Hydrogenovibrio crunogenus: one gene and its partner. The protein of the gene in region 1 interacts with the protein of each later gene in a pairwise test. Links are inferred from orthologs where the notes say so. Each region holds a gene or a part of one and is shown in the gene's direction. Other genes may lie near its edges.

The links.
Region 2: the proteins of dnaQ (region 1) and dnaE interact in binary tests that used the Escherichia coli proteins (3 or more experiments, as listed by UniProt). The link is inferred for Hydrogenovibrio crunogenus from one-to-one orthologs.

Annotation. Positions count from the first base shown.
Region 1 is NZ_CP032096.1:1,026,338-1,029,648, reverse strand. What follows is about bases 83-3,069. They hold dnaQ (DNA polymerase III subunit epsilon), read left to right. Parts: upstream 83-1,221; coding sequence 1,222-1,917; downstream 1,918-3,069. Other genes in these bases: GHNINEIG_RS04915 (class I SAM-dependent methyltransferase), read right to left, coding at 3,004-3,069; rnhA (ribonuclease HI), read right to left, coding at 2,562-2,999; GHNINEIG_RS04925 (pyrophosphohydrolase domain-containing protein), read left to right, coding at 1,976-2,557; GHNINEIG_RS04935 (FKBP-type peptidyl-prolyl cis-trans isomerase), read right to left, coding at 703-1,128; GHNINEIG_RS04940 (MBL fold metallo-hydrolase), read left to right, coding at 83-626. Also shown: more of GHNINEIG_RS04940, read left to right, coding at 1-82; more of GHNINEIG_RS04915, read right to left, coding at 3,070-3,311. UniProt on the Escherichia coli protein: DNA polymerase III is a complex, multichain enzyme responsible for most of the replicative synthesis in bacteria. The epsilon subunit contain the editing function and is a proofreading 3'-5' exonuclease.
Region 2 is NZ_CP032096.1:1,214,176-1,218,540, forward strand. What follows is about bases 105-4,145. They hold dnaE (DNA polymerase III subunit alpha), read left to right. Parts: upstream 105-468; coding sequence 469-3,945; downstream 3,946-4,145. Other genes in these bases: aat (leucyl/phenylalanyl-tRNA--protein transferase), read right to left, coding at 105-313; acs (acetate--CoA ligase), read left to right, coding at 4,137-4,145. Outside these bases: more of aat, read right to left, coding at 1-104; more of acs, read left to right, coding at 4,146-4,365. UniProt on the Escherichia coli protein: DNA polymerase III is a complex, multichain enzyme responsible for most of the replicative synthesis in bacteria. This DNA polymerase also exhibits 3' to 5' exonuclease activity. The alpha chain is the DNA polymerase catalytic subunit.

The DNA of each region.
Region 1 (3,311 bases):
CGACTAAAGAGGCTGCTGTCATCGACTCGGTTCTGGAAAAAGTGGATCGTGATGAACAGCACATTAAAGAACTGGGATTAAACGTTAAATACCTTTTAGAAACGCATATCCATGCCGACCACATTACTGGTGCGGGCCCGCTTAGAAAACGCATGGGCGGACAACTGGTGGTGCATAAAAACTCTGGCTCTGAATGTGCTGACATCCTCGCTGTGGATGGCGATGTTTTTAAACTGGGTGACCAGGAAATCCATGTACTACATACTCCAGGACACACCAATAACGATATCACTTACCAAATTGAAGGTGCCGTTTTTACTGGTGATACGCTCATGGTCAGAGACTGTGGTCGAACAGACTTCCAACTGGGTGACAATAAAGCCATGTATCATTCATTGACGGAAATCTTATTCAAGTTGCCAGAAGACACCATGGTGTTTCCGGCGCACGATTATAAAGGCTTCAGCCAGTCGACTATCGGCGAGGAAAAGCAATTCAACCATCGTGCAGGTAGCAACAAATCTTATGAAGATTTCTCAACCATCATGGACAACCTGAATCTTCCTAACCCGAAACGAATTGATATTGCCGTACCAGGCAACATGAAGTGCGGAGATTTAGACTAAGCATTCCTGAACGGATTGAGTTAATACAAAAAAGGCCCCGAATTCGGGGCCTTTTTTATGCAAGACACAATCGACTTTAAGCGACTTCAACCACCTCAACACGGTATTCCAGTGTTTGGTTAGCTAAAGGGTGGTTTCCATCCAAGAATACTTTGTCTTCTTCGATTTCAACAATACGGAACTGAATCATATTCCCTTCAGGGTCTTCGGTTTCAACCACTTCGCCAACTTTTAATTCAACAGAATCATCAAAATTTTCAGGCGAGGCAAACACCACTAAATCTTCACGCGTCACACCATACGCTTTTTCAGGCTCAATGGTCACTTTTGCTTCAAACCCTGGTTCTTCTCCTTCTAGAAAAGTTTCAAGCCCTTCAACGATTTCGCCTTCGCCATGAACATAATGGACTGGCTCGCCCCCAAAGGTACTGTCTAAAAGATCGCCTTTATCATTTTTGAGTTCATAGTGAAAAGTGACTTCACTACCTTTTTTAATTCTCATACTCATCACTCTCAAATTACATTAAAATACAAATATTGAATAGGGGTATTCTACCCGAAAAAAACCATCAAGATTAAAGAGAAAGACCCAAGCATGCGCCAAATATTGCTAGATACGGAAACAACCGGTTTTGACCCGAAAAACGGCGATAAAATTATTGAAATCGGAGCGGTTGAGCTCATCAAACGCAAACTGACACATAACAACTATCATCAATACATCCAGCCTGAAAGAGATGTGCCGATCGACGCCATTGAGGTACACGGAATCACCAATGAATTTCTGGAAGGAAAACCGGTTTTTGCAGAAGTGGTTGATGAATTTATGGAGTATGTTGCCGGTGCGGAGTTGATTATCCATAACGCCCCTTTTGATGTTGGCTTCATCAATCATGAACTGTCACAACTCTCCCACAACAAGTGGGGAAAAATCGAAGACCATTGCACCATTACCGACAGTTTAAAAATGGCGCGTAAGGCGTATCCCGGACAACGTAACTCGTTGGATGCACTCTGCAAACGCTTTTTAATCGACAATTCAAACCGAACGCTTCACGGCGCCCTACTCGATTCGGAAATCCTAGCGGATGTCTATCTTGCGATGACGGGCGGACAAACGGCTTTGGTTCTGGCGGATGAAGAAGGCAGTTCAAGTGATGCCTCTCGAGTAAATTTAAACACGCAACGTGCACCACTCAAAGTCCTGAAGGCGTCAGCCGAAGAACTGGCAGCTCATAACGGAAAGTTACAGCAAATCAGCGAAAAGTGCGGCAATACGATCACTTGGTAATAAGATCATATTTTGACCAGGCCTGGCTAATTTTCAATAAAACAACAAGATGACAACCATGACACTAAGACAGCAACTATTTACCTCAGACGATGCAAGAAAAATCTTTTTAGAACCGACCGCTTCCTGGCAAAACGTTGCCGGAAATACCGCTTCACACCAGCATGGCATTAATCATTTATTTTTTTATGATGAAGAAGCCAAGGAATTTTTAGACGCTTATGATGAACAGGATCAAACCGAACAGCTGGATGCGCTGGGTGATATGCTATTTGTGGCATGGGGAATCACACATCATCTAGATCTTCCTGAACCGATGGCGGCTTCGCAAATGTCGATTCTATATGTGCTGGAAAAAATGCAGTTGGCGAACCCTTTTGCAACGTCGCAAGCCGTTTTTGAAGAAGTGGTGCGCTCTAACTTTTCTAAGTTTTGTCAAAATCAGGCCGAAGCCGATGCAACCGTCAAACATTATGACGACCAGCTTGGGGTGAAAGTCGTCTATGATCAAGTCGAAGATTTTTTTGTCATTCGATCCGACCAAGATCAAATCGGCTCCGACGGTAAGCAATACCGCAAAGACAAAATTTTAAAGTCCATTCATTTCTCAGAGCCGGATTTTTCTCATCTTGTCTTATAACAAACTAGCCGGTTAATTCATCCATCGCTTGATTGGCCAATTCATCGACACGTTCATTTTCATCGTGTCCTGAATGACCTTTTACCCAGGCCCAACTCACATCATGAGGCTGTAAAGCCTCATCCAGAGCCTGCCACAAGTCTTTGTTTTTAACTGGCTTTTTGGCAGCCGTTTTCCAGTTATTTTTTTTCCAGTTCGTCATCCATTGGGTGATACCATTTTTGACATATTGAGAATCGGTTGTCAGCGTCACCTTACAGGGTCTTTTCAGGGCTTTAAGACCTTCAATTGCCGCCGTGAGCTCCATCCGGTTATTGGTCGTATCCATTTCTGCGCCCTTCAACTCTTTTTCAACGCCTGCAAACCTTAGTAAAGCCCCCCAACCTCCAGGCCCCGGATTTCCTCGGCAACCACCATCTGTAAACAGTTCAACTTCTTGCATGAATTTATGAATCCTTTTCTACTCTATTATGATGTGTTTGATGACTTCGGTTTGAAACGACTGAGCGCCCTTTATTCACCGCCAGCCAGTTTGAAATACGCCAATTCAGTCCGACAGGCGTGGGAGAAGACACCCGTTTTTTTGCTAAAATACAGTAAGTATTACCAAAATTGAGCCCCATTTTTTCTAACAAGCGCTCAAACGCTTCCACCCATTTCCAACGTTTTTCTGACGAATCGGATTTCATTAGACAACTCGGTGACGTATAAGACACCATTTCAATGTCATACCCCAATACACTCAACCAATCAA
Region 2 (4,365 bases), 190 kb from region 1 along the record:
GCATAACGTTTTCAAACTGTTGATCAAGTGTGATTGTGAATTTTTGCTTTCTGATGGTTTTGATTAAGCTGCGCCTGACTTTGAGGGAATCTATGAACAACACAGACCTTGGGTTTGGCGTCCACCAAAGTATTGGGTCATCTTCATTAAACCATGGAAAAATACCTTTATGGTAAGCATTGAGTAACCATTCTGGTGTTAAATCGCCTCCTACAGCGAGGAGGCCATCCGGTTCTGTCATGGCAAGATGGGTTGGCGGGAAAACAACAGGCTTGCTATCAAGCCAAAAAGGTTGATGAATCGGTTCAGACATTGAAATTATCTTATTTTTTTAACTCAAATTATCATAGAATATGCAGCTATTATAAAGCAATGTATTGAGGAAGCTTTGATGAACTCCAAAATTTGATTTTGGAAAGCACTTGAAGTTTTTAACTTGCGCTCTAAAAAACGGCCTTTTTACTTTTTATGTCTCAATTTGTACATCTTCATGTCCATTCAGAATATTCGGTAGTCGATTCGACTATTCGAGTGAAGTCCGCTATCTCTCTTGCCCAAAAAAGTCAGCAACCCGCGTTGGCATTAACCGACCAGATGAATATGTTTGCTTTGGTTAAATTTTATACGGCCGCGATGGATGCGGGTATTAAGCCGATTATAGGCTCTGATTTATTGATTGAGGCTGAGGACGGGAACGTTTTTACAGTTGTTTGTTTGTGCCAAAACGACCAAGGTTACCTGAACCTGTCCCATCTGATTTCAATGGCTTATCTCAAGAACCAAAAAGTGGTTCAAAACGATATGAAGGCATTAATCAAACAAGAATGGTTGGCTGAATTCAACGAAGGCCTGATTATTTTATCAGGCGGTAAGGATGGTGATGTGGGTCAAGCCATTTTGGCTGAAAAGCCAAATTTAGCTGCTAAAAGAGTCAGTTGGTGGGCTTCTTATTTCCCGGACCGTTTTTATTTGGAGTTGATTCGTACTGGGCGAAATAAGGAAGAACTTTATATTGCTGGTGCGGTGGATGTTGCTCAACGATATGAGTTACCGGTGGTGGCTACCAATGATATCCGTTTTGAACAGGCGGAAGACTTTGATGCTCATGAAGTACGAGTATGTATTCATGATGGCTATATTTTGGATGATCCGAATCGTCCAAAACGATATTCAGAAGAGCAGTATTATCGTAGTTCGGAAGAAATGGTTGAGTTATTTGAAGATATTCCAGAAGCCATCGAGAACACGGTAGAGATTGCTAAGCGTTGTAATGTCTCTCTGACACTGGGCACTTATTTTCTACCGGATTTCCCTGTGCCAGAAGGGTTGACGCTGGATGAGTACTTTATTTTAGAATCTCAAAAAGGCTTGGATGAGCGTTTGAACTTTTTGTTTGGTGATTTGCCATCTGACGCATTCACTGAAAAACGCAAAGCTTATGATGACCGACTTAAATTTGAGTTGGATATTATCACGCAAATGGGGTTCCCTGGTTATTTCTTTATCGTTGCCGACTTTATCCAATGGGGGAAAAACCACCAGGTTCCGGTGGGTCCGGGGCGTGGGTCCGGGGCTGGGTCATTAGTGGCTTATGCATTAAAGATTACCGATTTGGATCCGCTGGAATATGACTTACTCTTCGAACGTTTCTTGAATCCGGAAAGGGTTTCCATGCCCGATTTTGATGTTGATTTCTGTATGGAGCGTCGTGATGAGGTCATTGATTACGTCGCTCGTGAATATGGTCAGGATCATGTATCTCAGATTGTCACGTTTGGAACCATGGCGGCTAAGGCGGTCGTCAGAGATGTTGGCCGTGTACTTGGGAATGGTTATGGCATGGTGGACAGTATTGCCAAACTGATTCCAAACGATTTAGGGATCAAACTTCAAGGTGCACTGGATCAAGAAGAGCAGCTACAAGAACGCTATGATAATGAAGAAGATGTTCGTCTTTTGATCGATTTGGCTTTGAAGCTGGAAGGCACGGTTCGTAATACTGGGAAGCATGCCGGAGGGGTGGTGATTGGCCCTAAACCTTTAGACCATTTCTGTCCGGTGTTGTGCGAACCTGATGGCAGCAGTGTGGTTACTCAGCTTGATAAAAATGATGTTGAAACGGCAGGCCTGGTCAAATTTGACTTCCTCGGGTTGAGAACTCTGACTATTATTGATTGGGCACTACACTTTATCAATGAAGGGAAGCAACAAGGGGAGGAAGGCTTTGTTGAAATTGAACGGATTCCATTGGATGATGCGGAAACGTTTGATTTAATTAAAACTGGTAAAACGACAGGGGTCTTCCAGTTAGAATCTTCCGGAATGCAAAACCTGATTGTTCGTTTACGTCCGGATTGCTTTGAAGACATTATCGCTTTGGTGGCACTATTCCGTCCTGGTCCGCTTGAATCGGGCATGGTGGATAACTTTATTGCGCGTAAGCATGGTAAAGAAAAAGTGTCTTATCCAGATGCACAATATCAACATGATTCTTTAAAAACCATCCTAGAACCCACTTATGGAGTTATCTTGTACCAAGAGCAAGTCATGCAGATTGCTCAGGTCCTAGCCGGCTATACGCTGGGTGGTGCCGATATGCTTCGTCGAGCCATGGGGAAGAAAAAACCTGAAGAAATGGCGAAGCAGCGCTCTATTTTTAAAGAAGGAGCGATCAAAAATAACGTCGATGGCGACCTGGCCATGAAAATTTTTGACTTGGTAGAAAAGTTCGCTGGATATGGGTTCAACAAATCTCACTCGGCTGCTTATGCGTTGGTTTCTTATCAATCTGCCTGGTTGAAAACGCATTATCCTGCTGAGTTTATGGCGGCGCAGATTTCCTCTGATATGGATAACACCGATAAAGTGGTTCATATGGTCAATGAGTGTTATGCCATGGGGATTGAAGTGGCGCAACCTAGCATTAATGAAGGCGAAATTCACTTTAAAGCCATTCGCGGGCAAAAAGCGGTCCGTTATGGATTGGGCGCCATAAAAGGTGTCGGGGAATCGGCTTTAGAAGGCATTGTTGCTGAGCGTAAACAAAATGGCCCTTATCAGGATTTATTTGATTTTTGTTTACGTGTGACACGAAAAGTGAATAAGCGCGTGATTGAAGCGTTGATTTCTGCCGGAGCGATGGATTGTATTCATGATAATCGCCAGGCAATGCTAGACAGTGTCGGTATGGCATTGCAAAAAGCTGAGCAAAAACAAAAAGATGAAGAAGCTGGTCAAACGGATTTGTTTGGTGATGTCACTTCTTTTGAGGCCGAAAACGAGTCGAAGTTGGTGGATGTTCCTGAAATGCCTGAAAAGCTCCGTTTGAAAGGCGAAAAGGATGTGTTGGGGCTTTATATGACCGGCCACCCAATTGAAATTTATCGGGAAGAACTGGATAAGATGGTTGAGCAGAAACTGTCTGCACTGCGGCCCGAAAAGTGGAATAAAAAATGGGCAGCGGGTCTGATTGTGGAAGCACGCAATAAAGTCACTAGAAACGGGAGTCGAATGGGCTTTCTTGCGATAGATGACCAAACAGCACGTTTGGACGTGGTGTTAAGACCGGCTGTGTTTGAGGCTTGTCGTGACATTTTAATTCCAGATACCGTTATTCTGGTTTATGGTGAGGTAGCGGAAGATACCTTTAATGGCGGTATTAAGCTGGATGCCGAGCAAGTTGTGACATTAGCAGAATCCAGAGCAGAAAAAGCCAGAGCGATAAAACTTTTCGCAGACGACTCTTTGGCTGTCAATCGAATTCAAGAATTATCAACCGTGCTGACGCATTACTCTTCGGAAGAAGGGTTGCCACTTGTGATTGATTATCAAAATGGTGACGCACGCGCGCAAATGATTACGGAAGACGGGGTGACTTTCTTTCCTGATGATGAGCTGTTAGAGGTTTTGAGAGGAAATGGATGGCGTCCTGAGGTGGTTATTTAACCACTGACCCCTTTAAAATCATGGATGATTTTATATAAGCAATACAGGCTATTTTGTCTTAACGGTTTGTTATAAAGTTTTTTTATTCCTAATGCAGGTGTATAACCTATAGAATATAGAAAACTCGACGAACGGTTCTGGTAAGAGCGTTTAATTTTACTGAGAAAACAATTGTCAAATAGGAGACATGAATGTCTAACAACATTGAATCGGTCTTGCAAGAAGACCGAGTGTTCAAACCTACCGAAGCCTTTAAGAAACAGGCGAATATTACTGAAGAAAAATATCAGCAATTGAAGAAAAAGGCCTCTGAAGACTATGAGGGTTTTTGGTCTGATCTGGCCAAAGAAAAACTGAGTTGGTCTAAAGACTTTACGGTTGGGTTGGATGACTCAAACCCTCCTTTTTATAAATGGTTTT